One region of the Thalassolituus sp. UBA675 genome, then DNA from elsewhere that is predicted to be linked to it. Evidence: predicted binding sites of a transcription regulator. Region 1 holds the regulator's gene; each other region holds the start of a gene.
What was found. Region 1 encodes sigma-54, which starts transcription at its own class of promoters, with help from an activator protein. Its sites were predicted from a motif close to TGGCACNNNNNTTGCTNT; they were not measured.

Region 1 (10,434 bases):
GAAAGAAATGACGATCCTCTCGGATTCTGCAGAAATCGACCGCCGCGCAGGTACAGTTGTGTATGAAGGCAACGTCATTCTTACCCAAGGCACGCTGAAAATAGAAGCCGACCGCCTGATGATTCTGCGCAACGGCGACACCCTCGAAAAAGCCGTCGCAGAAGGCGACCGTGCCCGTTACCAACAGCAGATTGAGGTCGGTAAACCGCTCACCACAGCCCTCGGCAACCGCATCGATTACTACACCAGCGAGCGCCGCATCATTATTACTGGCGATGCTGAACTGGAACAGGAAGGCAATATTTTCAGCGGCGAACGCATCACCTACGACATGGCAACAGAGACCGTGCGTGCTGATGGCACCACCGCCGAGTCGTCGACCGACAGCACAGATGAAGACTCCGGCCGGATCAAAGTCGTTATCCAGCCGCCAAAACCTGAGTCCGAATCTGACTCAGAGTCTGACACGACAGAATCTCCGGAAGCAGCGACAGAATGAAAACACTGAAGGCAGAACATCTGGCCAAAAGTTACGGCGGCCGCGAAGTCGTTAAAGACGTGTCTATCCGCGTTGAAAGCGGCCAGATCGTTGGTTTGCTGGGCCCCAATGGCGCCGGCAAAACGACCTGTTTCTATATGATCGTCAACCTGGTGCAGGCGGATCGTGGCCGCATCATGATTGACGATGAAGACATCAGCCACCTGCCAATGCACGGCCGTGCCCGCAAAGGCATCGGTTACCTGCCGCAGGAAGCATCGATTTTCCGCAAGCTCAGTGTTGCCGACAACATCATGGCAATTCTGGAGACCCGTAAAGATCTCAATCGCCAGCAGCGCACCGAACAGCTCGAGCAGCTGCTCAACGAATTTCATATTCAACACATCCGCGACAGCGCCGGCATGGCGCTATCCGGCGGTGAGCGTCGTCGTGTCGAAATTGCCAGAGCACTGGCAGCAGAGCCCTCGTTCATTCTGCTCGACGAACCCTTCGCCGGTGTCGACCCGATCTCAGTCTCGGACATCATGGATATTATCCGTCAGCTTAAGGCGCGGGGCATCGGCGTACTGATTACCGACCACAACGTGCGTGAAACACTCGCGATCTGCGAGAAAGCCTTTATCGTTGGTGGCGGCCACATCATTGCCGAAGGCACGGCTGAAGATGTGCTTGCCAATGAGCAGGTGCGCGAAGTCTACCTTGGGGACGATTTCCGTCTTTGAAACTCTGACCGATGTCACGTACTGTAGAGTTATCTATTTACTCTGGTAAGCAAAATAGGTTCCATACACAAGGACTTTGCCTATAATGCTAGGTGCATCAAACAAAAAGATGGTTCGATTTTCAGGTCGTAATTACCGAGTTATATGAAGACATCCCTTCAGATTAAGATGGGCCAGCAGCTGACGATGACGCCTCAGCTGCAACAGGCCATCCGCCTCCTCCAGCTTTCAACGCTGGACCTTCAGCAGGAAATTCAGGAAGCGCTGGATTCCAACCCAATGCTGGAAAGCGAAGAGTTTGATGACAACAGCGACTCAGGCAACGAGTCCGACAACGATTCCCGCAGTTCTGATTCCGATAACAACGACAGAGACAGCCGCGAAGACCGTGAGAGCAGCTCTGACAATCAGGATTACGACAATTCCTACGATGACAATTCCTACGACGATCAGAGCGGCCAGGAATCTCTCGATGAGCAATGGTCGAGCGAGAAACTGCCCGATGACCTGCCTGTAGATAGCCAGTGGGAAGATACCTATCAGGTCAGCGCCGGAGTCGCATCAAGCTCCGGGCCGGTAGACGAAGACTTTGACTACGATTCCCGCTACGCCACCAGCGACAATCTGCAGGATCACCTGCTCTGGCAGCTAAACCTGACCCCAATGTCAGATGCTGACCGCGAAGTTGCGACCATGCTGATTGATGGTGTAGACGATGATGGCTACCTTCACACGACAGTTGAAGACGTCATTGAAGCGATGGACCCGTCACTCGAAATCGAAGAAGAAGAAGTGATGGCAGTTCTTCATCGCCTGCAACAATTTGATCCGGCCGGTGTTTTCTGCCGCGACCTGCGCGAATGTCTGCTTCTTCAGCTGCATCAGCTTCCACAAGGTACCCCGTGGTTAACCGAAGCTCAGCTGATCATTCGTGATCATATTGACCTGCTTGGTAGCCGTGATTATCAGTCGCTGATGCGCCGTACCAAATTAAAGGAAGACGACCTGAAATCCGTCATGCGACTGATTAAAGAGCTGAACCCTAAGCCGGGTGCCGGTATCGCTTCAGAAGAATCTGAATACGTCATTCCAGACGTCATCGTCCGCCAGATTCGTGATGAGTGGCGTGTTGAGCTGAATCCAGAAATTGCACCCAAGCTGCGCGTGAATGCCGATTATGCATCGCTGATCCGCCGCTCAGACAGCAGTGCCGACAATACCTTCCTCAAAGATCACCTGCAGGAAGCGCGCTGGTTTATCAAAAGCCTGCAAAGTCGCAATGACACTCTGCTCAAAGTCGCAACCAAAATCGTTGAATTCCAGATAGACTTCTTTGAAGAAGGTGATGAAGGGATGAAACCGCTGGTGCTTCATGACATCGCCGAAGCGGTTGGTATGCATGAGTCAACGATCTCGCGGGTGACGACTCAGAAATACATGCATACGCCGCGCGGCATTTTTGAGCTCAAGTATTTTTTCTCCAGCCACGTCAGCACCGACAGCGGCGGGGAGTGTTCATCGACGGCCATCCGGGCGATGATCAAAAAACTGATCGCGGACGAAAACACGCGGAAGCCACTCAGTGACAACAAGATAGCAACGATGCTGGGTGAGAAAGGCATCAAAGTGGCACGGCGCACGGTAGCGAAATACCGCGAGGCTATGCTGATACCACCATCGAATGAACGTAAGCAGCTGATTTAGAGTCTGTTAGTTGAGAGTCAACAGACTTTGATTCACATACCGCCAGCGACACAGGAGACTTGGCATGCAAATCAATATCAGTGGTCATCATGTAGAAGTAACAGAAGCTATGCAGGCACACGTTGAAGATAAAATGGCAAAACTGACGCGCCACAGTGACAGCATCACCACAGGGCAAGTCACACTGACTGTCGTTAAAGATCGACAGACGGCTGAAGCGACAATTCACATCACAGGTCACGACCTGCACGCCAAAGCAGAAAACGAAGATATGTATACCGCTATCGATCAGATGGTGGATAAGCTGGACCGTCAGGTTCTGAAACACAAAGAGAAGCTGGTAGCGCGCCAACACGGTCAAGGCTGAAGCATGTCTTTGAGTATTGAGGATATCCTCACACCGGAGCGGTCCGTCATTGACGTGACCGTTTCCAGTAAGAAAAAACTGTTAGAACAACTTTCATCTCTGGTTGCTGAAGAAATCGGCGACGCCTCCGCAGACGATATATACGAACGCCTGTTAGCACGCGAGCGCATGGGGAGCACAGGGATAGGAGAAGGCATCGCCATCCCACACTGCCGACTGCTGCAGTGTCAGAAAGCGTTGGGCATTCTACTAAGATTAAATACCCCGATAGACTATGATTCTATTGATGGTAATCCGGTCGACCTCGTATTTGCTTTGTTAGTCCCCGAGGAAGCGACCGACGAACACCTTCAGATATTGGCGACACTCGCCAGTAACTTTAATCAGGCGGAATATCGCGAAGCTCTACGCAACGCGCCAGACGCCAAACATCTTTTCCAGCGAGCGATCGCAGAGCGGTAGTCATCACGGAGTCGAATATGCGCCTGGTAGTTATCAGCGGAAGATCAGGATCGGGCAAATCGAGCGCTCTGCACGTTCTCGAAGATCTGGGCTTCTATTGCATCGATAACCTGCCGATCGGGCTGCTACCCGCATTGGCCAGTCAGGCAGATGCTAACGACAAGCTCACCCGGGTAGCGGTCAGTATTGACGCGCGTAACCTGTCGGCGACAGAAGAGCCTGTCGAACAACTACTGTTCGATCTGCCTAATGATCACTATCAGCTCGACGTGGTTTATCTTGATGCGTCTGAAAAGGTTCTGCTGCAACGATTCAGCGCGACACGCCGAAAGCACCCTCTCACGACCACAGAACTGTCACTGGCAGAAGCCATCGACCAGGAGAAAGACCTCCTTGATCCACTCGCCAATATGGCGGACCTGACCTTAGACACCACCCACATGTCTGTTCACGAGTTGCGCAGCATGATTCGCCTGCGGGTTGCAGATCGTCCGAACGGTGAGATGTCGATCCTGTTTGAGTCGTTCGGCTTTAAACACGGTATCCCGACAGACGCCGACTACGTTTTCGATGTACGGCACCTGCCGAACCCCTACTGGAGCGAAGACCTGCGAAAACTCACAGGCCTCGACAGTGAAGTACAGTTATTCCTGAACAGCTATGATGTTGTTGGAGAAATGCGGAAATCAATCAGCGATTTTCTGACTCGCTGGACGGATCGTCTGATCGAAGCAAATCGGAGCTACATGACCATCGCAATTGGCTGCACCGGTGGTCAGCACAGATCCGTCTACCTGGCGGAGCAGCTAGCCACCGAATACCGTATGAAATACCCGAACGTGCAGGTACGTCACCGTGAACTAGCGCGAGCGGCGAATCTGCCCACTCCATAACCCGGACACCGTATGATCCAGAAAAGCGTTCTAATAATAAATAAACTCGGCCTGCATGCCCGTGCTGCGGCCAAACTGGTATCTACCGCGTCAGCCTTCTCCAGCCAGCTGAAAATTGGCAAGGACGGGCGTATGGTCGACTGCAAGAGCATCATGTCAGTCATGATGTTGGCCGCAAGCAAAGGCACTGAGCTGATCCTGACTGCGGAAGGCAGTGACGAAGGAGCTGCCGTCGATGCCATTACCGATCTCATTGATCGTCGCTTCGATGAAGAAGAATAGCCCTCAGGAAAATTTCACGATTATCCCCGCTAAAACAGCTGATTAGGCCCAAAACTGCGAGTACTTTCGTGGTATCAACCGAGCAATCAGGCTAGAATCAGTTAACCCGATTTACTCCGGATTCCGGCCATGGCTCAGCACACAGAAAAGGCAAAAGCAAAACTCCACAGCCTTAATGCTGCCCTGGAAAGTGGTGCCCTGAATAAAGTAGAGCGCATCCTGAATTCTGGTCTCGCGCCTGCCGATATTGCTCACCTGATCGAGTCGTCCCCGCCGAAAGCACGTAAAGTGCTCTGGGATCTGGTCGACAAAGAACTCGAAGGTGAAGTACTCCAGTACTTAAGCGAAGACCTGCAGGCACACTTCCTGTCGGACCTGAGTGCCGAAGAACTGGTCGACATCACTTCAGACCTCGACGCCGATGACGTCGCCGACATCCTGCAGCAACTTCCTGAACGCGTTACCCAGGAAGTACTCGACGCGATGGACCAGCAGGACCGTACCCGTCTTGAACAGGTACTGGGCTACCCGGAGGACAGCGCCGGTGGTCTGATGAACACCGATACGGTGACCATCCGTCCTGACATCACGCTCGAAGTTGTTATGCGTTACCTGCGTCGCCACCCGACGCTGCCAGAAATGACGGATAACCTTCTGGTCGTAAACCGGAACAACGAATTTATTGGCATCCTGACCATCAACAAGCTTCTTGTCAGCGATCCCAACCAGACCGTGCGTGAGGTGATGACCACCGACGCCCGGGTGATCCCTGCCACCATGCAGGACACAGACGTTGCCAAACTGTTCGAACGACACGACCTTGTATCGGCTCCGGTTGTCGATGCAGAGGGCAAACTCATCGGTCGTATCACCATCGATGACGTGGTTGACGTTATCCGGGAAACCGCGGACCACTCGCTGATGAGTTCCGTGGGTCTGGATGAAGAAGAAGATACCTTTGCTCCGGCGCTGAAAACCAGCCGCCGTCGAGCTGTCTGGCTGGGCATTAACCTGCTTACGGCACTGGCTGCCTCCGCCGTCATCGGCCTGTTTGATAAAACCATCGAACAGGTCGTCGCTCTTGCTGTACTGATGCCCATCGTTGCCAGTATGGGCGGCATCGCTGGCAGTCAGGTCCTGACCCTGGTTATTCGTGGGCAGGCACTGGGGCATCTCTCCAGCGCAAACTTCCGCTGGCTGTTTAACCGGGAAATTATCGTCGCAGGCATTAACGGCGTGCTCTGGGCGGCTGTCATCGCGGTCATTACCCTGCTCTGGTTCAACGATCCGGGCATCGCCGCCATTATCGGTGCCGCCATTATCATTAATTTACTGGTCGCTGCAGTCACGGGCGCGGCGTTGCCACTGATACTCAAAGCCCGTGGCATCGACCCGGCACTCGCCGGTGGCGTAGTACTGACAACCGTCACCGACGTGATCGGCTTCCTGTCATTTCTCGGGCTCGCCACAATCTTCTATCTGTAAGCTGACCAGTCGCTGAGCTGATCACCACTGAATACTCCGGAGTTCTTATGACCCACGAAGACGACGACATCGAATACGAACTGGTCAGTAAGACTGAAATGAAGCGTGAAATGCATCGCTATCAGGAACTCGGAGAAACGCTGTGCAACCTTCCGCCTGCCAAATGGACTGACCTTCCGATTACCGATGTGCTAATGGCCGCGCTGGAAGAGAGCCGTCGTATTAAAAAACACGAAGCCCGCCGCCGTCACTTTCAATACATCGGCAAACTGATGCGCTCGGAAGACATCGACGCCCTTCAGGAGGCGATAGATATGCTCGACCCATCCAGCGAGGCCTTCGGTCGTCGTATGGGCCAGTTAGAGCAATGGCGTAATCGCCTGATCAAGGATGGTAAGGCGATGAACGAATTTCTTGATACCTATCCAGATACAGATCGCCAGCAATTACGTAATCTGGTGCGGAATGCTCAGAAAGAGATGCAGGCCGAGCCACCAAAGCCAGGCACCGCATTCAAAAAACTCTTTCAGCTGATTAAAGAGATCGACAGCAACGCCTGAACGCTTCATCCGGTGATCCGCCAGCTTACTTTTTATTCGCTATAAAGATGCGCACTTAGTGCGCATTTTTTGTTTTTCCTGCACCTGAGTATCGCACTGCCATCGTCTGTGATTACTCTTGCCCATTGCCTGAGAACCGACTGCTATAACTTAAGCCCCTGTTTTAATAGGGTTTTATCTCCAACAAAAAAATATGGCACGACGGTTGCAGAGTCCTGAGTGAGCCAACGACGGCTCTCAAAAAATCAGACAAAAATTCGATAACGGCGTCGACACCCATCGGTAAATCACCGACTGGGGCGACGCCGTTTTTCATTTTAAAGCCGATAGACCCCCCCCAAATTACGAGGAAATGCTATGTCCTACTTAATGCCTTCTGAGTTCGCCACAAAAATGGTGGATAGCGGTGCAGAAAAGATATTCATGTCGACCAAAGACACGTTGATCCGTGCTTTTATGGCTGGGGCTATTCTGGCTCTGGCTGCTGTATTCGCGATCACCGTCGCCATGAAAAGTGGTTCGCCAATTCTGGGGGCAGTGCTGTTCCCGGTAGGTTTCATCATGCTCTACCTGATGAAGTTCGACCTGCTGACCGGTGTATTCACTCTGGTGCCACTGGCGATTATCGACAAGCGTCCTGGCTGTACCGTTCCGCAGATGCTGCGTAACTGGGGCCTGGTATTCTGCGGCAACCTTGCGGGTGCTCTGTCTGTTGCGGTAATGATCTCTTTCATCCTGACCTATGGCTACAACACTGACGGCGGCGCAATCGCAGCCAAAGTATCAACCATTGGTGAATCACGTACCGTAGGTTATGCATCGCACGGCGTAGACGGCTGGCTGACTATTTTCATCCGCGGCATGCTGTGCAACTGGATGGTATCTATGGGTGTTGTTGGCGCCATGATATCTACTTCTGCGATCTCTAAAATGTTCGCTATGTGGATGCCAATCATGCTGTTCTTCTTCATGGGTTTCGAGCACTCCATCGTCAACATGTTCCTGTTCCCATTCTCAATGATCATGGGCGGTGACTTTACTGTGATGGACTACATCATCTGGAACGAACTGCCTACCGCACTGGGTAACCTTGTCGGTGGTTTTGTGTTCGTCGCTCTGCCACTGTACTTTACACACGTACGTCAGAGTGCCGACCGTACTCTGTAATCGCTACCCTTCGACGGATAGCAATACACTCTGCCTGTGCACATTGCACAGGCAGATCTGTTTTTTCTGCGAGGCAACACCATGTCAGAGCAGCTGAAAGTCAGCACAGGGCAATGCAGCGATAAAGGCGTCAAAGCCATTAACCAGGACTTTCACGCCGTTCACACCCCAACGCTCCCTCTTCTCGAAAGCAAAGGCGTAGCCATGGCTCTCGCCGATGGCATCAGTAGCAGCAACGTCAGTCATGACGCCAGCGCTACCGCTGTTCAGAGCTTTCTCAGTGACTATTTCAGCACCTCAGAAGCATGGACAGTAAAGACCTCGGGGCTAAGGGTACTGAAGGCAACAAACTCATGGCTACATGCACAAGCCAGAAGAAACCTGAGAAGCTACGACCCGAATAAAGGCTATGTCTGCACCTTTAATGGGTTAGTTATTAAATCCCGTACCGCCCATATTTTTCACGTCGGTGACAGCCGTGTTTACCGTGTTGCAGATAAACAGCTGGAACAACTGACAACAGACCATCGTTTTTATACCTCCGAAGACCAAAGCTACCTGACCCGTGCCTTAGGCATGGATACCCAGCTAGAAATTGATTATCTGTCTCTCTCAGTCAATGTCGGTGATATCTTTATCAGTGCTACCGATGGCATTTATGAGTTCGTCAACGACGAGCTGGTCATCAGTACGATCAATAAATATTCATCGGATCTTGATCGTGCCGCACGAGAAATCCTCGAAGCCGCACGGGATAACAACAGTAACGACAACCTGACGATCCAGATTTTACGTATTGATCACCTGCTTGATCAGAATAAAGAGGACGTTCATCAACAGCTCACCGAGCTCCCCTTTCCTCCCTCTCTGAAGGCGCGCGATGAGTTCGACGGCTACAACATTCTGCGCAAGATACACAGCAGCCCACGCAGCCATGTGTATCTTGCAAAAGACACAGAGACAGAACAAACGCTCATCCTGAAAACGCCATCCGGTGAGCTGCGTGACAACACGGCGTACCTTGAACGCTTTCTGCTGGAAGACTGGATTGCCAGAAGGATCGACAGCCCTTACGTAGTTCGTCCGGGTCCATCACATCGGGTGCGCAACTTTATTTACGTCACCACCGAATACATCGAAGGCCAGACACTTGACCAGTGGATGCGTGATCATCCGGAGCCGACCCTCGAACAGGTCCGGGAAATTATGGAACAGGCCGCCCGTGGCGTTCAGGCCTTTCACCGCCTGGAAATGCTGCATCAGGACCTTAAACCCGATAATTTAATGATCGGCAATGATGGCACCGTGCGAATTCTGGACTTTGGCTCGACGCAGGTAGCAGGCATCACCGAAATAGATACACCGCTCGAGCGCCTGACGTTACTTGGCACGGCTCAATACTCCGCCCCGGAATATTTTCTGGGAGCACAGGGCTCTACAGAATCCGATGTGTACGCTCTCGGTGCAATTACTTACGAACTACTGACCGGGCGCTTACCGTACGGCTCAGATGTCGCCCGCATCACCAAACGTAAGGACCTGAATAAACTGCACTACACCTCTGTGCGAAGTTGCGGACGTGCTATTCCCGTCTGGGTTGATGAGGCGATTAAAAAGGCGGTCCACCCTAAACGAGCGATGCGCTACAAAGAACCGGCTGAATTTATTTATGATCTGAGAAATCCGAATTCAGTCTACCTTCAGAAATCACGCCCACCGGTGATGGAGCGAGATCCGGTCAGGTTCTGGCAAGGGGTTTCTTTTATCTTACTGATATTAGTTCTCGGCCTGCTCTACGAACGACTGGTCTGACGATGACATCAAGGCCAGTCGCTTAGAGTACTCACTATGGACGAGTGAGTGGCATTTTCTTTCTGAGGTCTTCCAACACTTTCAGATCCACGTCGGCAACAATCACACCCGGCGACTCATGGAGCATTCCCAGTGATTCACCCCAGGGGTCAATAATCATCGAGTGCCCCCAGGTGCGGCGTTTGTCGTCATGCCAGCCACACTGGTTAGCCGCGAGTACATAACATTGCGTTTCGATGGCCCGGGCCTTCAACAGAATTTCCCAGTGCGCCTCGCCCGTAGTATGTGTAAAGGCGGCTGGCACAAGAATAATATCTGCACCGGCGTCACGCAGAGCCTGATACTGTTCAGGGAAGCGTAGATCAAAACAAATCGTCAGACCGATATTGCCGACAGGTGTTTCGATATTGACGATGTCACTGCCCGAAGAAAAGGTATCAGACTCCCGGTAGCTTCCCTGAGCATCCCCTACGTCGACATC
Region 2 (10,434 bases), on a different contig from region 1:
ACCGAAGTTACCGCCATACTTAACCCCAGGATAAAAGCACCATACTTGGGCGTTGTAACAGTTCATCGTCGATAACTTAGCTGTAAAGTCACTGCTATACCCAAACGTGATTGAGTCACCCAAAGGCCTTATGATCTGCAGACCTGGCGCACTTTGTGATTGTGCACTCATAGACTGAATCATGGAAAATGATACAAATGCGAGGGTTCTTATCATTATTCTCATATTGCTGCTCTCCTTTTTGATATTTTTATAATTCCACTACTAAGTTAGTGTTATTCAATACGACTCTATTATTTCGCAGGCGAGACAATCTTCCATAAATTTGCGGGGCCACGCATTTTCACGCCAGAAGGCACTTGCGAGTTAGTCAGATCTGTTAGCTGGGCCGCCGTATCGTATACGTAGTCCGTTTTCTTGCGATTACAGGATGCGCAAAGCCACCACAAATTCTGAGGATCATTATAGAGCGCCCTTCCCAGTTTTTTGAGCATCATATAATTAGTGTGGGTAGGATCAACTGCTACGTGTGGAGCCCCCACAGTTACGATATATTGCCGCCATGGGTTCATATGATCCAGCTGCCACGGCCCAGTGCCATTGCAAACCGGGCAGTGACTTGGCTCGGGCGCTAGCCCCATTGCATCCAGACAGCTGCGACTGACCCAACTAAAGCGGCCACAATTTCTGATGTTAACGGCGGTATTGGGGCTTTGGCACTGGCACCCTCTGGCGTTAATGATTGCATCTAACAGCTCTGCACGTGTTGGCATATCCATTCCTCCTTGAGAGTACCGTGAGTTCAACAACCTGCGATCAGAACCCGGATCAGGGCCAAGCAGACACTGCTTAACGATCCAGCCTGGCTCTCATTGTCACTTACTTTCTTAGTACTGCCCATTCGGAATATGACTAGACGGTATTCTCATTCAGAAGTGATTCGTTGCAGACCGAGTCTGGGTCAACCAATACCCGCAACTGTTATATCAGCTATGACAACTATTTCAATTCGGTTAGCATCATCATTACGTGCCCAGCATATTTACCACTATTCTTCTCCGACACAATAACTAGTGGCCTTACACCGTCGACTTCTGGCATTATCCAGTAGTAGTCATTTTTAATTTTCTTAGTTTTTATATTCTTGCTTTTTTCTACAAGCAATGAATTAACAGTTGTAGCGACCTTAATTGTGGGGGTTCCTTTCAGGTAAACAAAACAGCCGCCTATACCAGGTTCGTCCTCAGCACCCTCGTTGGCTACAAGACCGAATCCCGCGTATCCGACACCGCTCCACTCGAATACCAGCTTGTCATCTGTTGGTTCTGAAAAACCATATTCTTTAAATATCTCGTAAACTTGAGAATCATCCTGTCCGGGTTTCAGGCACCCATCACGAAACGCAGCAATCGCATACCCGGCATCGGCATAAGAATAGACTAGTAATGTGAGCGACCCAAAAGCCAGAGTTGAAATTAATGAACTCATTTTTGATTTTATAAAATGCACCATTAAATAGTATGTTTTTTTCGCTGATTTTATCTCGTTTTCGACTTATCGGAGCAAGATAAAATCGATACTAGTTTTTCTTATTATGTGTTTAAACTTGACGACCATAGATCTCTTGCTTAGTAAGTTCATTTACTTTACGCAGAAGGTCTTCACACTCAAAGTATGCTGCAGCGCAATCTTGCTTCCTGGATGCCATATCCATGCATTGTGAACTGAGTGCCGCCGTAACCATTTTTAGAGATTCTATTATCGCTAAATTATTTGGCTCTAACTCTAGGGCTTTCTTTCCTACGGAGTAGGCTTGCTCGAATTTATTTTCTTTTAGTAGATCCCTTAATTCTTCTTCAAATGTGTTAAATATTACTCCTGAGCTACTTGCACATACATCTGCTATTAACGCCGAGTGGAACGAATCCAGCCATCTTAGTGGCGAATTGTCACTCCTTATCAAATGATACTAGATTTAATCGATGCACCATGATTCAAGTTCCTTTTCATTACGACGAATTTTCCTGTGGTGGCTGCAAAGAGCCTCTACCTGTGACTGTGTATAACCAGACTTCGAAGAAATATATGCTGTTGACAAAAACTTCTTGTTTTTCTCCGATAGCCCTGCCTGTAAAATGGAATACACACGGCAAGCTCGATATTTTTTAACTCCCCAGCTAAAAGCCCAACCAAGGATTAGCAGGAACAAGCCCGATACTAAAGTGCCAACAAAACTATTAGTACTTAATATCTCCCACACTTGAAACCCCTCCATGAATAGTGCCATTTAATACCGCGCCCTGGCGCAAGATCATTCATCCCTAACAGCGGCACTCTAGAAGTTTTCGTTTCTTAGTTGCACAATTCTTCTATCCAAATCTTCAATTCCATCCAATAGCGTTTGTACAGATTCGAACTCATCCTTAGGGTTTATAGTTCCTTGGGCTCGCTTAGCTTTATGTGCAACCTCCCCCCTCTTTGTGCCAAAGCTATCGATATTTGTTAGCCAGGTTTGATCAAGGGAGCCAATATCTATTCCAGTAGGGAGAATAAGAGTCTTAAAATTTTTATCTTTGATCCCATGATTGTCTTTGAGTTTTTGAGTAAATTGCCTTTGAGCCACATCAATTACTTCAACGACAGAGTCTTTGGCATTTTTTCTAGACTTAGCTATTTGAATGAGCTCTTCGTTTTTAATTTCTTCAGTCACGCTCCAACTAGAATGGTATGATGCTAGAAATGATATAATAATGCTAGATGGTTTTTTATTTACTTTCCAGTCACGTATAGCTTGCGTGACAGCTTCTCTCGACACATCTTCTAAATATGATTCAATTTCCGCATGGACAAGCAACCGATAGCCTCTAGCTCTATCTTGCTGTCTGTCAGTATAATCCCCGGTCGGTGAAAAGTTCACAGGTAACATATGATTCCTAAGCTCTCTTAACCTGCTTTTAAGCTCTTTAAATCGGCTGGATAAGCGCACAAACCTACCTCCCTTTACACAATGCGATTATCTATCAACCTAGGAACGTGTAAACTTGCCCCTAAAAGGTCATTCAATACCTCGAACCAAGTAGAGATTCTTATTTGCGTCGCAGACAAACTCTTAGTGGTTGACTCAATAGATGTCATAAACTCTTTGTTTTCATCGCAGAGTTTTATATATGCAGCCTCTATTTCTGACTCCCTCCCTACTGATAACTCCCTTATTTCTTCATCAACAAAAGATAATATTAAAACATCAAAAACCGCCCTATTAAACCTGGACTCATAGGATGATCCACTCCACTTCCTGTACTGATTCCCGTTAAATATTGATTTAATGAATCTGTGAGCCATCTCAAAAGATTCTAACTGACTCTCTATCAATACTTCTTTTTCTTCCCAGCTTTCATTTAAGTTCTTACAAGTATCATCAAGAAAATTCTTTAACGTACCACCATACTCAGATAGGAAATTTTTAAACGAAAAAAATCTGAGCAACAACTCTGCATCCCTCATCCTAAAGTCAGGTTTTTTCAGCTTAAGTATTTCTCGTAAAGCATCGCTATTTGATGAGGATCGATCTAAGAAGCTCACAAATGGCCCTGGGTGAAGAGCCTGCCTTAGTTCTTGGGGTGAAAGAGGCACACTCCCGGTGTTTAACCTCAGGAATACATGGTACAAAAAATCTTCATCAGGCCAATTTTTAATAACCACAGTCCTGATAGGTTGATTCTCGAACGCAGAAAGATCATCGAATAAATCAAGATCATCCCTAAGATCTTGGAGGCTCTTTCGTTTCAAATCATCTCTTATTTCTAAGCCAGTTAATTTTAACTGCTCATAAACCTTATCATCAGCATCCGCGGAAAATTGGCGAATACTTAGTAATCGCTGCTTTCCATCCAGAACAATATATGCGCCTCTTCGTTCTTTTGATTCAGCCAGCACGACTTGTGGTATTGGCAACCCAAGTATCAAGGACTCAATAAACTTGCTTTTTCTCTTTTTGTCCCATGCATCTCTGCGCTGGAAGTCAGGATTCAATAGGATGTTACCCTTATTAATTTGATTGAGAAGAGTTTCCGTCGTCCAGTCATTTCCACTTACCACGGCCGAGGAGAAGGAAATTTGATCAAGTGAGCCAATGTCTTCATCAGACTCTTGCTGCTCCTCATCTTCCTTAAATTCAATATTTTCGTCACTCACTTTAGACTCCAAAGATCTATATCTCTATTCGATCTGTAATTGCTTGAAAGCTTGTTAGTATGCGTTCGCGCTTATCCTGAAACGCTCTTTCGGGGTTTCAAGAGCAACACTCTGACATCATTGAAGTATCTTCCATAACTTAGGTCTCCCTTCTGACATACGAGCAGACTTGGCTATTTAGCTCGCGATCAGGCCTTTGCTTGCGTGCCAAGCTTTCTCTCAATGTACCGAGCATACCGACCTTAGCGCTATATGCAAAGTACCTGAGGCGACGCCATATCAGCTCCCGATTCATTTCATATACCCTGACCTACATCATTGCCCTTCCTCCGCCCACTCTATATGTTATGGCGTATACGGAAATCCACGGTCACTGACCCTGAAGGCCATTATGAGTCTCCCCTCTCCTAAACTTCTGATTCCTATTGTGTTGATTGGCGCAGGTGTCGCTGCTGTGCGCTTCTGGCCTGAGAGTCCGCTTGATATCTCTGTGTCGCAGGCTTCGGTCGGCTTAGTAGAAGCCAGTGTCGCCAATACCCGCTCAGGCACGGTTAAGGCTTGCCAGCGGTCCCGCTTGTCGTTGCCTCTCGGTGGCCAGGTCAGTGTTCTTTATGTTGCTCAGGGCGATAAAGTTGAAGCTGGCGCGCCTTTGATGGAGCTCTGGAACGAAGACATTCGTGCCACTCTGGCAACTGCTGAGGCCCAGCTCGATACTGCCAGGCTTTCGCACGAGGCTACCTGTACGCAGGCACAATCGGATAAGCGTGAAGAGCGCCGTATTCATGATCTTCATAAGCGCCAGATGGCATCGTCTGAGCAGTTAGACCGCGCCGAAACCGCCGCAACCATTAGTGAGCTTTCGTGCAAACAGCAAGAAACCCTGATTACTCAGGCGTCTGCCAGTCTGGATCTGCAGAAAGCGCGTTTTGCACAAACCCAGTTACGCGCTCCCTTCGCTGGCATTATTGCTGAGGTGAACGCCGAGATCGGTGAATACGCCACACCATCGCCTCCGGGCGTGGCCACACCACCCGCCATTGATCTGATCAACCCCGATTGTTTTTACGTGCAGGCGCCAATTGATGAAGTAGATGCGGCTCAGGTCGCACTGGATATGCCTGTGCGCGTTACCTTGGATGCCTTCGGCGACCGCACCTTTGATGGCCATGTCTCGCGGATATCGCCTTATATTCAGGATGAAGAGAAACAGGCCCGTACGGTGGATGTTGATGTGCGCCTCAATGAACTCCCTGATGGCACCCATCTGTTGATTGGTTACAGCGCCGATATCGAGGTTATTACAGCAACCTCTGACAACACCCTGCGGCTTCCTACCGAGCTATTAATCGACACGGATCATGTGATGCTCGCCAAAGACGGCAACGCCGTTAAGCAGCAGGTAGAACTGGGCCTGACTAACTGGACCTGGAGTGAAGTCATAAGCGGTGTGAGTAAAGATGACCTGATCATTAACGAACCCGGCCAGAGCGACCTGACAGACGGCCGCACCGTGCGTGTGCTGGATACTATTGTCCATGACTGAAGCGATGAAGACTGGGGCCATTAAAGTTCGCGGAGTGCATCGTCGCTTTCAGCTCGGTGATCAGACAGTGCATGCGCTTAATGATATCAATCTGGATATTACGCAAGGCGAATATATTTCAGTGATGGGGCCGTCTGGTTCGGGCAAGTCGACACTGCTGAATATGCTGGGCCTGTTGGACGTGCCTGATGAAGGCGAGTACTGGCTTGCGGGCGAAGACACCGTGCCTATGAGCGAGGAAGCGCGCGCGGGTTATCGCCGTGACCACATTGGTTTTGTGTTTCAGTCTTACCACTTAGTACCGCGCCTGAGTGCCCGTGAAAATATGGAATTGCCTATGGTGCTGGCGGGTATTCCTCCGGCAGAACGCCGTAAACGCTTAGCACCTGTTATTCAACGCTTAGGGTTAACGGAGCGCGCCGACCATAAACCAGAGCAGTTGTCTGGCGGTCAGCGCCAGCGCGTGGCCATAGGCCGGGCCATTATTATGCAGGCACCGCTGCTGCTCGCCGATGAACCTACCGGGAATCTCGATACTCATTCGGGTGCCGACGTGGTTGAGCTGCTGGAAGAATTAAATGCTCAGGGCATTACCTTAATTGTGGTTACGCACGACATGGCGCTCGGCCAGCGCGCTAAGCGGCGTTTGCGTATGGTGGATGGCGCCATCGTCAGCGACGATACGTTCGCCATACCCCCCACAGAAGAGCCCGCCGTATGATCCGCCTGCAGGATCATCTCACCTTTACCCTGCGCTCACTGACACGAACGCGATTTCGTACCACCATGCAGTTAGTGGCTATGGCCATTGGTGTATTGGCGGTTGTGTTGCTGACTGGCATTGGCGAGGGCGGACGACGATTTGTTATGGCTGAGTTCGCAAGCCTCGGCAACGATGTTTTAGTCATGCTGCCCGGCCGAAAAGAAACCACTGGAGGCCTGCCGCCATTAACCGGCGAAGGCACCCGTGATATCACGCTTGAAGATGCCCAAAGCCTCATGCGAATTTCCGGTGTCGAACGTATTGCACCTATCGTTGTGGGCATCAGCCGTTTGAGCATTTCAGGGTTGAGCCGCGATAGTTTAGTTCTCGGTACAACTGAGGACTTCTTCAGCATCCGGGATCTCGCGTTCAGCCAGGGGCAGGCGTTTACCACTCGCGAAGGTAGCCGTAGCCGCTCGGAATGTATTTTAGGGGCAACCCTGAGGGATGAATTATTCGGCCCGAAACGCGCACTGGGGCAATGGATTAATGTCGCGGATTATCGCTGCCGCGTGACGGGCGTACTCACTGACTCGGGAACGGGTTTCGGATTCGATATGAGCAATGCTCTGATCTTGCCCGTAGATAACGCCATGCAGATCTTTAATACCGAAGGTCTGTTCAGGGTAATGATTCAGATTGAGAATATTGATGCTGTGCCAGCCATGACCACAGCCGTTGAGCAACAGATGAAGCTACGCCACGACGGCCAGCTGGATATTACGATTGTTACGCCCGACAGCCTGCTCAGCGCCTTTAATAATGTACTGTTAATCATGACCTTTTCAGTCGCCGGTATTGCGGCCATCAGCCTGTTAGTCGCCGGGGTTTTAATTATGAATATGACACTCATCGGCGTAGCTCAGCGCCGGGCTGAAATTGGGTTACTAAAAGCACTCGGGGCTTCATCAAAAGAAGTCCGCTTGTTGTTTATTACCGAAGCTACGTTACTCGCCACCAGTGGCGCTGTACTCGGCATGTTGATCGCAGAGTTTATTCTTTGGGGCCTTAGATTTAAATTTCCCGAAGTGCCCTTCGCAACCCCTTTATGGGCCAGCGTATCGGCGATTGGTGTGTCTGCCATTGCCGGCATTCTCTTCTCCTGGATACCGGCGCAGAAAGCCGCAAAGCTGCCACCCGTGTTGGCACTGCAAGCTCAGGCAGGGAAATAACTGTGGTAGACCTTGCTGCGAGGGAAATATAAATGATAAGACCTGACGACTGGCTTCGCCTTGCTACCTCACCTGTCACCAGCCAGCCGGGCAAAAGCGTATTAACTGCGCTCGGCATCGCCATTGGTATTGCCGCAGTCACGCTGTTAACCACACTCGGGCACGGCGTTCGCCAATATGTTCTGGATAGCTTCTCACAATTTGGCACTCGTATTATTGCGATCACGCCGGGCCACAGCGAAACTGCCGGTATGGCCGGAGGGTTAATCAGCTCGGTGCGATTACTGACCCTCGATGATGCAGAAGCCTTAGCGAGAATTACCGGCAGCGAATGGGTGGTATCAAATGTTCAGGGCTCGGGGCCTATTCGTTACGGCGAGCGCGTTCGCAGTACCGAGATTCTCGGTACGACCTCTGATTTTAATCAGGCCTGGGATTTCCCTCTGGCGATGGGAAAGTTTCTGCCCGACACCGGCGGCAATAGCCCTGCCGTTGCAGTGATAGGCGACACCTTATACCGAGAGCTGTTTCGTAGCGAAAACCCGCTCGGGAAGTTTATCCGCATTGGTGGCCAGCGTTATCGGGTCATTGGTGTGATGCAACCCAAAGGCTCAACACTGGGGTTTGATCTTGATGATATGGCGTATATTCCTGCGGATCGTGCTCTTACGCTTTTTAATCGGGAAGGATTAATGGAAGTGGATGTCGTGTTCTCTGAAGGCACAACATCCAGCCAGATGCTTGAGCGCATAAAAGCGATGATGATAAAACGCCACGGCCAGGAAGACTTCACCCTGACCAGCCAGGATGAAATGCTCAGTAGCATGAACCGCATTCTCGGCATCCTGACCATAGGCGTCGCGGCTTTGGGTGGGATTTCTTTATTAGTCGGCGGCGTGGGTATCTTCACCATCATGACGACCAACCTGACCGAGCGCACCGCAGAGATCGGGTTACTGCGAGCCATTGGTTGTCCGCGACGGCAGTTGCTCAGTCTCTTTTTGGGCGAGGCCGTCATGCTCTCATTATTCGGTGCTTTTATCGGCATCGTTATCACAGCCGTTGTCGTCGCCCTGTTAAGTCTATTGGCCCCGGCCTTTCCGGTTCAGATTCAGTTTTCGACACTCGGGCTGGCCATCGCAGTCGCCGTTATTACCGGGCTAATTTCAGGTATCTGGCCTGCGTATAAATCATCACGCCTGAGCCCGATTGAAGCGTTACGAGGTGAATAACAATCGTGCCCCACGATGTCGTTTTTTTGCACTGTTTTCGACCAGTTTGGCGCACCAATACCAACCACTCACGCACCAATATCGTAAAAGCGGTTTAAATCCCCTTTCCATATAATTTCCATCCTGTCGCTAAAGGCCCATCGCTGCTGAGCTGCGACACATAACTTGCCGTTAGTTACAAAGATATAAATAGATGGCACAACACTTGCCAAACAAGCAGGAGAAATTTTATAAGAAACATAGGCTTAGCTATATGTACTTCCTCCCAGCGATGCTGTTGTCGCTAACTATTGTCCCCGGCATCGCTCATGCAGATACCGGAATAACTAGCACGGATATCGTCTGGATACTGGTTTCCGCCACTCTTGTATTCTTTATGCAGGCAGGGTTCGCCTTGCTTGAAAGCGGCATGTCGCGTGCGAAAAACGCGATTAACGTAATGATGAAAAACTACATCGATGTCTGTATCGGTAGTCTTTTGTTCTGGGCCGTTGGCTTCGGCATTATGTTTGGCTACAACCCCACAGGTTTCTTTGGTACCACGGCCTTCGGCTTATCCGAAGGCAGCAACTGGGACTTCACCTTCTTATTATTCCAGACCATGTTCGCTGCAACGGCCGTCACGATTTGCAGTGGTGCTATGGCTGAGCGTACACGCTACACCGCGTATCTGTTATCCGCTGCCGCTATCGTAACCTTTATTTATCCTGTGTTTGGCAGTTGGGCCTGGGGCGGTAGTTACGGCGGTCAGGGCTGGTTGGCTGAGCTGGGCTTTATTGATTTTGCAGGCTCTACCGTTGTGCACTCTTTGGGCGCATGGTGTGCACTTGCCGGGGTCATTGCGGTTGGCGCCCGTACCGGCCGTTTTGATAATTCGGGCAAAGTACGGAATATTCCGGGCCACAATTTATCTCTGGTTGCACTGGGTGGCTTCATCCTCTGGTTCGGCTGGTTTGGCTTTAATGGCGGCAGTGCATTATCTGCGTCAGAAAATATTGGCGGCATTATTCTTAACACTCACCTTTCCGCCGCGGCTGGAGCCGGCGGTGCGATTCTATTATCTGCTCTGTTGCAGCGTCCGATTCTTTTAACAACCACAGTTAATGGTAGCCTCGCAGGACTGGTCGGGATCACCGCGGGTTGCGCCACGATGGAACCGCCATTCGCCATCGTCACAGGCGCTGTCAGTGGTGTGATTGCAACACTGGGCCAGGACCTGATGCTTCGTTGGAAACTCGACGATGTTGTTTCAGCGATTCCTGTCCATGGTTTCGCAGGTGCTTGGGGCACGATTGCCGCGGGGCTCTTTTTCGCAGGCGACATGTTCGATGCTCAGCGTGTTGCGACTCAGGCCATTGGTGTGATCGCTGCCTTCCTCTGGGCCTTCCCGTTGTCGCTGCTGGTGTTTACGCTTATTCGTTTTGTGATTGGCCTTCGGTCTTCAAAAGAACATGAGCAGATGGGCCTGGATTGTACCGAGCACAATGAAGTCGGTTATCCAGAGTTCCAGCAAAACATCACTTTCCGTCA
Region 3 (10,434 bases), on a different contig from region 1:
GACCTGCTTGGCGTTTACTCTGGGTATGAAACTGCGGCCCGGGCATCATACGTAATACCTGCCGGCTCGGTATTTGTAGAACCCGGTATCGGTGTTGAGTATCAGAGCAGAGATTATGTCGATTATTACTACGGTGTAACAGAAGCAGAGGCTCGTTCCTGGCGTCCTGCCTATGCACCCGCAGGGTCCACTAACCCAGAAATCAGTATTGCCTTTTTCACTCGAAGCCTGGGTGGCGGAACGACCCGACTTCAGCTGACTCATACGACGTATGGCAAAGAAATTTCCAACAGCCCACTGACCGATGCAGAGCAGTCGCTTGGCGTAAATCTCTCATTCGGTCGAATGTTCTGAGAGGTTATACAGTAACAAAAGGCGATACTTCTGGAGGATTGTGCAAGAAACAGATTGTTTCAGACATGTCCTCGTACTCGCTGTACCCTTACACTGTCTATCGAAATCTGATGAAACCCAGACTCTAAGGAGCGCTCATGAAAACTGTTGGTTACGCAGCACACAACTCAGATGCAGAAATGGTTCCGTATCACTTTGAACGTCGTGCACTGCGCGCAAACGATGTTGCGATTGAAATTCTGTTCAGCGGTATCTGTCACTCCGACCTGCACACAGTGAACGGCGACTGGGGGCCTCAGCCTTACCCTCTGGTTCCTGGCCACGAAATCGTCGGGCGTGTCATTGAGGTAGGTTCAGACGTTAAAAACTACAAGGTGGGTGATAACGTTGGCGTAGGCTGCATGGTCGACAGCTGCCAGGAGTGCGACCAGTGCCACGGTCACGAAGAACAGTACTGCCGTGTTGGCATGACTCCTACTTACGGTGCTCCTGATCGTATTGATGGCACGATTACCCAAGGGGGCTACTCTAAGCACATTGTCGTTCGTGAAGAGTTTGTCCTGAGCATTCCGGATACCCTGGATATGTCTAAAGCCGCTCCAATTTTGTGTGCTGGTATCACGACTTTCTCGCCGCTGCGCACCTGGGGTGTAAAAGAAGGGAGCCGAGTTGGTGTGATTGGCCTGGGTGGTCTTGGGCATATGGCAGTGAAGCTCGCCGTCGCCATGGGTGCGGAAGTCACGGTACTCAGCCGTTCCAACAAGAAAGAAGCGGACGCTAAAGAGCTGGGTGCAACCGGTGTACTGGCATCCACAGACAAAGACGCGATGAAAAAAGCGACAGCCTCTTTTGATCTGATTATCGACACTGTACCTGTAAAGCATGATGTGACTGTTTACGCGCCCCTGCTCGACATTGACGGCACACTGGTTATTGTTGGTCAGGTCGGTCCTATGGAGGAGTTCATGTCAGTACCTATGATTATGGGACGTCGTCGTGTGGCTGGTTCCCTGATTGGCGGTATTAAAGAAACTCAGGAAGTGCTCGACTTCTGCGGTAAACATAACATTCATCCCGAATGTGAGATTATTCGCCCGGATGAAGTGAACGACGCCTTTGACGTTATGGCTAAAGGTGATATCTCTCATCGTTATGTGATGGACATGTCGTCACTTACTGTAGAAGGCTGATTTACAGCAGTGAGATATCAAAAACACCCCGCTTGTCGGGGTGTTTTTTTTCGCGTCGTGATAATGTGAACAAACACAGAACAGAGATACAAAACATAGAACACAGGAGCTATGACAATGATTGACCCGAATGAAGAGTATTGGGGGATGCCGGTCAATACCTATTGCACTATGATTCATCTCAGTCAGTTGAGCAGTATTCTTGTTCCTGGGCTGGGTTTGATATTACCCATCGTTATGTGGCTCATGAATAAAGATAAGAATGAGCAGATAGATCGTCATGGTAAGGTGACCGCTAATTGGTTACTGAGCCTGGTAATCTACTCTGTCGTCTGTTTTATCCTATGGATCTTTGTCATTGGTGCATTGGCCTTTTTTGTTCTGGGCATCATGAATCTGGTATTCGCTATCATTGCTGCCGTCAAAGCTAATAACGGCGAGCTTTGGATTTACCCAATGAGCATCACCTTTTTCAAACCCTGAACACGTTGGTGCATAAAATGGGCGTCGGATGAATATGCTGGTGTGTGTTTTTGTATTCTCTGCTCACACTAGCGAGAGCCCCAAAGGTCTGGGGCCTTCAATGGTCAGAAAAAGCAGCTTCCCTTTGTAAGGGTATGGAACCCAGAATATCAGCCAATCTCAGTAATCAGTTTGAATGGCCGGTATTTTTCTATATTGCCTGCCTGGTCCTGATGATGAAGGCGCTGGACAGCAATATCGTTTCTATTGCTTTGGCCTGGGTATTTATTCTCGGGCGCGTGATTCACCGTGGCGTTCAGATTCTGACGAACAATGTTCGCCTTAGAGGCCTTGTATTTACCATCAATTTTCTGGCTGTGCTGGCCATGCGGTGCCTACTTATTTTGGCTCTCTGATCTCAGAATTTCGGAATCTCAGCTCAAAAAAAAGCCCCAGGCCTTGCGGGGTGGGGCGAGTCCTAAAGTTCGCTTTTCAGCATTGGACCAACAGCTTACTTGGGAATCCGGCTTGCGCCGGTATGCTCACGCCACGGCTTCGCCGTGGGCCTGAACCTGGTTGCGGGCAGCGAACGCCGCCACTTCGCCAACGATGATCAGCGCAGGGCCTGCACCGGAATATCGCTCAGCTAAAAAAGGCAGATCCATCAGTACACCCGTATGTACTTCCTGATCTGGTAATGTCCCGTTAGCAATCAGAGCGACAGGTGTAGAATCTGACAGCCCCTCACTTAACAGGCTCGCTGTGATCATCCCTGCCTGTTTAACGCCCATATAAAATACTCGGGTAGGGCTTTGGCTTTTCTGATACTCACCGAATTGACTGTGACCGCTATCCAGCATCAAAGCATTTCCGTATTGGCGATGAGTCAGTGGTATTTTGGCGGCGGCAGCGCAGCCGCCAGCGGCGGTAATTCCGGGAACAATATCAACTTCGATACCGTGCTTCTGGAGATATTCCAGCTCTTCACCTCCCCGACCAAAAATAAACGGATCACCGCCTTTAAGGCGAACTACGCGGGCGTATTTACGAGCGCTGGTGAGCAGAAGTTTCTGAATGTCGACTTGAGTCATCTTGTGCGCACCGCAGCGCTTTCCGACATGAATCCGTGTGCACTTCTTCGGCAGCATATCGAGAATTTCATCAGAAATCAGACTGTCATATAGCACAATGTCTGCCTGACTGATCACTCTCATTGCCTTTATCGTCAGCAGCTCAGGATCACCGGGACCACCGCCTACGAGCCAGACTTTACCGGGTTGCTTCTGTGTATTTTTCATTGTCTTACTCCACAGCCTCTGCGGGCTGGTATTTCGCAATAAGAGATTTCAGCTCTGGTATACAAGAGCCGCAGTTCGTGCCGCATTTGAGCTGACCGCCCAGTTCATCTGCACTGGTACAGCCATCGGCAATCGCTTTGTTGATCGTATTTTCACCGACCTGAAAACAGGAGCAGATAATGGCTCCTTTATCTTCCACTTTGCCAAGAGGGCGGCCAGCAAGGATGGCTCGGCGGTCTTGCATTGACAGCTCTTTCTGACCAAACGTGTCGATCAACCACTGTCGACTGCTGAAGTCATAATCCTGATGTATAAAGAGAACCGCTTTGAGTTGGTTACCCTCAACCAGGCACAGGCGATAATGCAGGTTCGCGGGGTCACTGAACATCACCCAGTTATCGGACTCAAACTGGTTTCTGACTGAGCTGATGAATTCAACCGGATCGTTTTGCCCACTAATTTCGTACATGTGGCCAGTATCTGTAACGTTGTAAACCCAGTAATCGGTATCAAGGCTGCCCAGGTCTTTATTCGTCAGTAGAAAGCCTTCCCACTCGGTTGGAAATATAGTCGCTTCAACATCAGTGATCTTAAGGGCAGGCTGACCAGAAATTGGATCATGATCTTTGTTGATCAGAGTACCCATGCGGGCTTTGCTGGCGTAGCGACTGGTCCAGTGCATGGGAACAAAAACTTCGCCCTTACGCTGCGCCATATCACTGCGGACATGAGCGCGTACGATAATCTCTCCGAGGTTACTCCAGAGTCTGACCAGCTTGTTGTCCCTGATGCCGAGACGCATCGCATCTTCAGGGTGAAAGTCCGCATAAGGTTCAGCAATGTGTCGGGCCAGAACAGGCGCTTTCGCGGTTCTGGTCATGGTATGCCAGTGGTCACGTACTCGCCCCGTATTCATGCTCAGACCTGTTTCTGATGCCGCGGGCGGCACTGCAATGACAGGAATGAATTTCGCTTTTCCTGATTCAGTATAGAAATATCCATCGTCGTAAAAACGTGCACGGCCAGAAGGGTAGTTATCATTAACCGGCCATTGAATCGGAGCGAGTGCATCGTATTGTTCGCGGCTTAAATTGGTCAGGCCGCTGAGATCAAAGTCCCGCGTGCCTTTGTTCTCAAACATGGAAAGCCGCGCGTGCTCGTCAAAAATATCGGCCGGATGCTCGTACGGAAATTCTTTCTCGAAACCCAGTCGACGCGCAACCTGAGTAATTATCCACCAGTCAGGGCGTGCTTCGCCTGGAGCAGGGAGGAAGCCTCTCTGACGCGATATACGGCGCTCAGAGTTTGTGACAGTACCGTTCTTTTCACCCCAGCTGGCAGCGGGCAGCAGTACATGAGCAGCCGCGGTTGTATCGGTGTTTGCCATGCAATCTGAGACGACAACCAGCTCACAGTGTTTCATGGCTTCTTTAACATCATCAGCATCAGGCATACTGACCAGCGGGTTGGTGGACATAATCCACAGGAACTTTATTTTGCCGCTTTTGACTTCGTTGAACAGATCGACCGCTTTTAAGCCCGGCTTTTCTGCAATACGAGGTGACTGCCAGAAACGACGTACGCGGTCTCTATCGGCGGGGGAGAAGTCCATATGCGCAGCCAGCTGGTTGGCCAGACCTCCGACTTCCCGCCCACCCATTGCATTCGGCTGCCCTGTAATTGAGAACGGGCAGGCACCCGGCTTACCAATACGACCGGTGGCGAGGTGAAGGTTGATAATGCTGTTTGCTTTATCAGTTCCATCGACGCTCTGGTTCACCCCTTGAGAATAAAAGGTCACCGTTTTCGGCGTATCGCGAAACCAGGCGAAGAAGGTTTCCAGGTCCTGCTGGCTGACATCAGTAATATCAGCGAGTGAAGAAAAATCAGCGGCTGCTTGTGATGCGGCATCAAGTGCTGCGCTGATGTTTTCAGAACACTGCTCAATAAAGTGTGTGTCCAGTGCGTTCTGTTGGTGTAAGTAGGTCAGCAGCGCATTAAATAGCGAAGTATCGGAACCCGGCTTTATTGGCAGATGCAGGTCTGCAATGTCACAGGTTGCTGTTTTACGAGGGTCGATCACAACAACCTTCATATCCGGGCGAGCTTTCTTTGCCGCAGCCATACGTTGGAACAGAATAGGGTGGGCCCAGGCGGCATTGCTTCCGGTGATCACCAGAAGGTCAGCCTGTTCCAGGTCTTCGTAGCAGCCCGGTACGGTATCACTGCCAATAGACCGTTTGTAAGAAGCAACAGCCGACGCCATACACAGACGCGAATTGGTATCCATATTCGCACTGCCTATAAAGCCCTTCATCAACTTGTTGGCGACGTAATAATCTTCTGTGAGAAGCTGGCCTGACCCGTAGAACGCAACCGCTTCCGGGCCATGGGTAGAGACTACCTGGCGGATCTTATCGGCGACCAGGTTCAGTGCGGTATCCCAATCAGCTGCCTGGCCATTCATTGTCGGGTGTAGCAAACGGTCGGTTTGATCCAGAGTATCGTGCAGCGCAGATCCCTTAACGCATAGACGCCCGAAATTTGCTGGGTGCGACTTCATTCCAGCGACAGGCGCAATATCCTTCTCGTCGACAGAAATATCCACACCACATCCTACTCCGCAGTATGGACATGTTGTCTGAACCTGTAGCTTTTTATGACTCATAGGGCTATCCACATAGTTGGCTTGCTACTCTCAAGCCTTTTCGTGAGCAAAAAAAAACGCCCGCGGAGTTACCCGCGAGCGCCAATGCTCATAAACACAACACAAAACGACGACACCAACGTTGGTGTCTGGACCGCTGAATCTGGCTCCCTGCCAATGCACAAGGTCTTAGTAATGAGTAAACAAAAAGAGTGCCAACTCTGAGATGCTAGTCATTTATTCATACTCAGACCCGCCTCAACGCCCGTGGCAACTGAGCCTGGTGATATGTGAGCAGAATCGGCCGGCCCGTTTTCAGAAGTTGATTCGGTAAGTCACTGGTGACCTTGTATCTTATTTGCCTTTTTGGGGTGCAATAAAACTGTAATGAGCACTCTTCTGGTGCGAAAAGTGGAGTCTGATCACTTTTTCTCTGTGGTTCTGATACTCCCAGCCCACCGACAGGCAGGCTGAAAACCAGACGCGACGGCCTGCCATTGCATCTGGCGGTTCTGGATACCGCTTTGGCACTCATATTGCTAAAGCCTATTCGATACTGTTTGCTGCAACGGCGTAGCGGGTAAGTAGAGCAACGATGCACTTATTTAAGGAGACAAGAAGAATGTCTGAATAAGAGAGAGTCATCGCCATGAGTAAGAAGCGCATCATAGTTGTTGGTAACGGTATGGTTGGCCACAACTTCCTCGCCACTATGGCCGAATCTGAGAAAGCCTCAGAATTCGAATTAATCACCTTTTCCGAAGAACCTCGCCTTGCGTACGACCGCGTACAGCTGAGCAAATACTTTTCAGGGGCGACCGCCGCTGACCTGGCACTCACCACAGAATCTGAATACGACGATTCCGGTATTACCTATTTAAAGAATGAGAAAGTTGTCGAAATTGACGCCGACAACAAAACCATTACGACCTCAACCGGGCGTATAGAAGGATACGACAAACTGGTGCTGGCAACGGGTTCCTATCCATTTGTTCCACCGATTCCGGGTAAGGATCAGGATCACTGCCTTGTTTATCGTACGATTGAAGATCTTGAAGCAATTTCTGCGTCCGCTGAAGTATCCAAAACGGGTGTTGTTGTTGGTGGCGGTCTGCTTGGCCTTGAGGCAGCAAATGCACTTAAAGAAGCCGGCCTTGATACCCACGTTGTTGAATTTGCTCCGCGCTTAATGGCCGTGCAGCTCGATGAAGGCGGCGGTAATCTGCTGCGACATAAAATCGAATCTCTGGGTGTGTCAGTACACACTGAAAAAAACACCAAAGAAATTGTCGCCGGCGAAGAATGCCGCTATCGCATGAACTTTGCCGACGGCTCACACCTTGAAACAGATATGATTCTGTTCTCTGCAGGTATTCGCCCTCAGGATGAACTTGCGCGACAGTTCGGCATCGACGTCGGCGAACGCGGCGGTATTGTCATTAACGATTATTGTCAGACCTCAGAAGAAGACATCTATGCAATTGGCGAATGTGCGCTCTGGGACAGTAAAATTTTCGGTCTGGTCGCACCGGGCTACCAGATGGCAAAAGTCACAGCGGCTCACATCACAGACACCCTGGTAAATCTGAAAACCCCGGAACTTGCTTTTAAGGGTGCTGATATGAGCACCAAGCTTAAGCTGCTGGGCGTGGATGTCGCATCGATAGGTGATGCGCATGGCCATACGGCGGGTTCTCAGTCGTTTGTATTCAGTGACGACATCGAAGAAGTCTACAAGCGACTTATTGTTTCTGCCGACGGTAAAAAACTGCTTGGCGCCGTGCTGGTGGGTGAAACTGAATCCTACGGTACTTTGCTGCAACTCATGCTTAACGATATGGATATCCCGGGTAATCCAGCTGCACTTATTCTGCCAGCACTGGGTGACGAAGCGCCTGCAGGCCTGGGGGTAACTGCATTACCCGACACGGCTCAGATCTGTTCATGCTACGACGTATCAAAGGGTGACATTGCTGCTGCGGTACAAGGTGGCTGCTGCACCATGGGAGACATTAAAGGTGCGACCAAAGCGACCTCGGGTTGCGGTGGTTGTGCTGCCCTGACCAAGCAGGTAATGGATGCCGAGCTGGAAGCTCTGGGTGTAGAGGTCAATAATGATCTGTGCGAACACTTTGCCTACACCCGTGCTGAGCTGGCAGACATTATTCGAGTGAAAGGCTACGCCAGCTTTAAGGATGTATTGCAGGGGCACGGCAAAGGACACGGTTGTGAGATCTGTAAGCCGACCATTGGTTCTATTCTGGCTTCGTACAAGAACGAGTATGTTCTGAAAGATGATCTGATGCCGCTGCAGGACACCAACGATATTTTCCTCGGCAATATGCAAAAAGACGGTACTTACTCTGTCGTACCGCGCGTACCGGGGGGTGAGATTACCCCTGATAAACTGATTGCCATTGGTGAGATCGCTAAAGAGTTTGATCTCTATACCAAAATTACTGGTGGGCAGCGTATCGATTTATTTGGTGCACAACTCCACGAGTTGCCGAAAATCTGGGAGAAGCTGATTGCCGCTGGCCTTGAAACCGGGCATGCCTACGGTAAAGCACTTCGTACCGTGAAATCCTGTGTAGGAAGCACCTGGTGCCGTTACGGTGTGCTCGATTCTGTCTCCATGGCTGTCGCTCTTGAGCATCGCTACAAAGGACTGCGCGCACCACACAAAATTAAGTTCGGTGTTTCTGGTTGTACACGCGAGTGTGCCGAAGCCCAATCAAAAGACATTGGTGTCATTGCGACTGAAAGCGGTTGGAATCTGTATGTCTGCGGTAATGGTGGTATGCGACCTCGTCATGCTGATCTGTTTGCGACAGATCTGGACGATGAAACCCTGATCAAATATATCGACCGCGTATTGATGTTCTATGTACGTACAGCAGATCGCCTGCAGCGTACATCTGTATGGCTGGAAAACCTTGAAGGTGGTCTCGACTATCTGCGTGAAGTCGTTATCGATGACAAGCTGGATATCTGTGGTGAGCTTGAAAATGACATGACTCGTGTTGTGGGTACTTACCAGTGTGAGTGGAAAACTACGGTTGAATCCCCAGAGAAGCTCAAGCGCTTCAGTCACTTTATTAATGCTGCTGAAGAAGACAACAACCTTCTCTATGTGCGTGAACGCGGACAGCGGCGCCCGGCGACTGATAACGAGCGTATCGAACTGGTTGAGTTAACGGCAGAGAAGCACTGATCTCTGGCAGACCTTAATAGAATTAAAGCATGCAGCAACGGCTGCATGCAGGAGAAAAATGATGACTGACTGGACAAATATTTGTTCTCTTGAAGATCTGGTTCCCGATACTGGCGTATGTGCGCTGGTAGAAGGAAAACAAGTAGCGATATTTCGCTTTGGTGATGGCGAGACGGTATACGCAATCAGTAACTACGATCCGTTCGGAAAGGCGAACGTACTGTCGCGCGGAATTCTGGGCTCGATAGGTGAGCGTCCTGTGGTAGCGTCTCCGCTTTATAAGCAGCACTTTGATCTTACTAGTGGCGAGTGCCTGGAAGATGATGCTGTGAAGCTGGAGCACTTCCCAGTGCGCATTGAGAACGGGATTGTACAGGTGAGTTCAGCCGCGTAAGCGGCTTTCTCGCTAATCGGATTGCTATATATCGTTACTAAGGCCATTTATGACCTCTGAAAAATTTAATATCTTCTCGTTCACAGGGAAGATGAAAGTCTTGCACCTGAGCTGGATTGCATTTTTTATTACCTTTGTCGTCTGGTTTAACCACGCGCCATTGTTAATGGCTATTGCAGATAGCCTGGGGCTGGCACCGTCAGAAATTAAGACGCTGCTGATTCTCAATGTTGCGTTAACGATTCCTGCCCGTGTCGTCATAGGAATGCTTACTGACCGGTTTGGGCCCCGGGTTGTATATTCATCTCTGCTGGCAGTGTGTTCAATTCCCTGCTTTATGTTCGCGTTTGCCGATAGCTTTGTGCAAGCCGCTGTAGCCCGTTTTATGTTGGGCTTCATCGGTGCTGGCTTTGTGATCGGCATTCGTATGGTGAGCGAATGGTTTCCTGCAAATGAACTGGGCACAGCCGAGGGCATTTACGGCGGTTGGGGGAACTTCGGTTCCGCAGCAGCAGCTTTCACATTGCCTGCGGTTGCTTTGTGGTTCGGTGGTGAAGACGGCTGGCGTTATGCCATCGCTGTAACGGGGGCGATGAGCCTGCTGTTCAGTGTCGTGTACTACATGAATGTCTCTGATACGCCGAAAGGATCGACTTACTTTAAGCCGAAAAATATTGGTGCGATGGAAGTGACCAGCAAAGGCGATTTCTTCTTCCTGCTGTTCATGAAGATTCCTATGTACGCAGCGCTGGCGCTGTTGACGTGGAAGCTGTCTCCGAACGGTGTTGGTCTTCTGACAGAAACCACGGCGGTCTTCTGTTATGTCGGTCTGGCTCTGCTGTTCATCTACGAGGTAAGCCAGGTTTGGAAGGTGA

Region 2: a site for sigma-54 is predicted at 9,099-9,116, ahead of B3007_RS04910 (ammonium transporter). Genes of this name have one in related genera too.
Region 3: a site for sigma-54 is predicted at 6,152-6,169, ahead of B3007_RS04570 (nitrate reductase). Genes of this name have one in related genera too.

Annotation. Positions count from the first base shown of each region.
Region 1 is NZ_DBNJ01000031.1:62,254-72,687, reverse strand. It holds gene lptA (lipopolysaccharide transport periplasmic protein LptA) at 1-499, shown strand, start outside; gene lptB (LPS export ABC transporter ATP-binding protein) at 496-1,221, shown strand; gene B3007_RS13690 (RNA polymerase factor sigma-54) at 1,366-2,925, shown strand; gene hpf (ribosome hibernation-promoting factor, HPF/YfiA family) at 2,990-3,292, shown strand; gene ptsN (PTS IIA-like nitrogen regulatory protein PtsN) at 3,296-3,754, shown strand; gene rapZ (RNase adapter RapZ) at 3,772-4,647, shown strand; gene B3007_RS13670 (HPr family phosphocarrier protein) at 4,660-4,929, shown strand; gene mgtE (magnesium transporter) at 5,059-6,414, shown strand; gene yjgA (ribosome biogenesis factor YjgA) at 6,462-6,974, shown strand; gene B3007_RS13655 (formate/nitrite transporter family protein) at 7,332-8,141, shown strand; gene B3007_RS13650 (bifunctional protein-serine/threonine kinase/phosphatase) at 8,223-9,953, shown strand; gene B3007_RS13645 (carbon-nitrogen hydrolase family protein) at 9,988-10,434, opposite strand, start outside.
Region 2 is NZ_DBNJ01000009.1:240,378-250,811, reverse strand. It holds gene B3007_RS04950 (GDSL-type esterase/lipase family protein) at 1-225, opposite strand, end outside; gene B3007_RS04945 (hypothetical protein) at 1,000-1,488, opposite strand; gene B3007_RS04940 (HEPN domain-containing protein) at 2,336-2,986, opposite strand; gene B3007_RS04935 (DUF262 domain-containing protein) at 3,001-4,194, opposite strand; gene B3007_RS04930 (efflux RND transporter periplasmic adaptor subunit) at 4,586-5,737, shown strand; gene B3007_RS04925 (ABC transporter ATP-binding protein) at 5,730-6,458, shown strand; gene B3007_RS04920 (ABC transporter permease) at 6,455-7,672, shown strand; gene B3007_RS04915 (ABC transporter permease) at 7,705-8,904, shown strand; gene B3007_RS04910 (ammonium transporter) at 9,158-10,434, shown strand, end outside.
Region 3 is NZ_DBNJ01000009.1:148,052-158,485, forward strand. It holds gene B3007_RS04545 (MipA/OmpV family protein) at 1-354, shown strand, start outside; gene B3007_RS04550 (NAD(P)-dependent alcohol dehydrogenase) at 492-1,544, shown strand; gene B3007_RS04555 (DUF4870 domain-containing protein) at 1,662-2,027, shown strand; gene B3007_RS04560 (MAPEG family protein) at 2,072-2,422, shown strand; gene cobA (uroporphyrinogen-III C-methyltransferase) at 2,549-3,304, opposite strand; gene B3007_RS04570 (nitrate reductase) at 3,309-5,972, opposite strand; gene nirB (nitrite reductase large subunit NirB) at 6,601-9,165, shown strand; gene nirD (nitrite reductase small subunit NirD) at 9,227-9,559, shown strand; gene B3007_RS04585 (NarK family nitrate/nitrite MFS transporter) at 9,609-10,434, shown strand, end outside.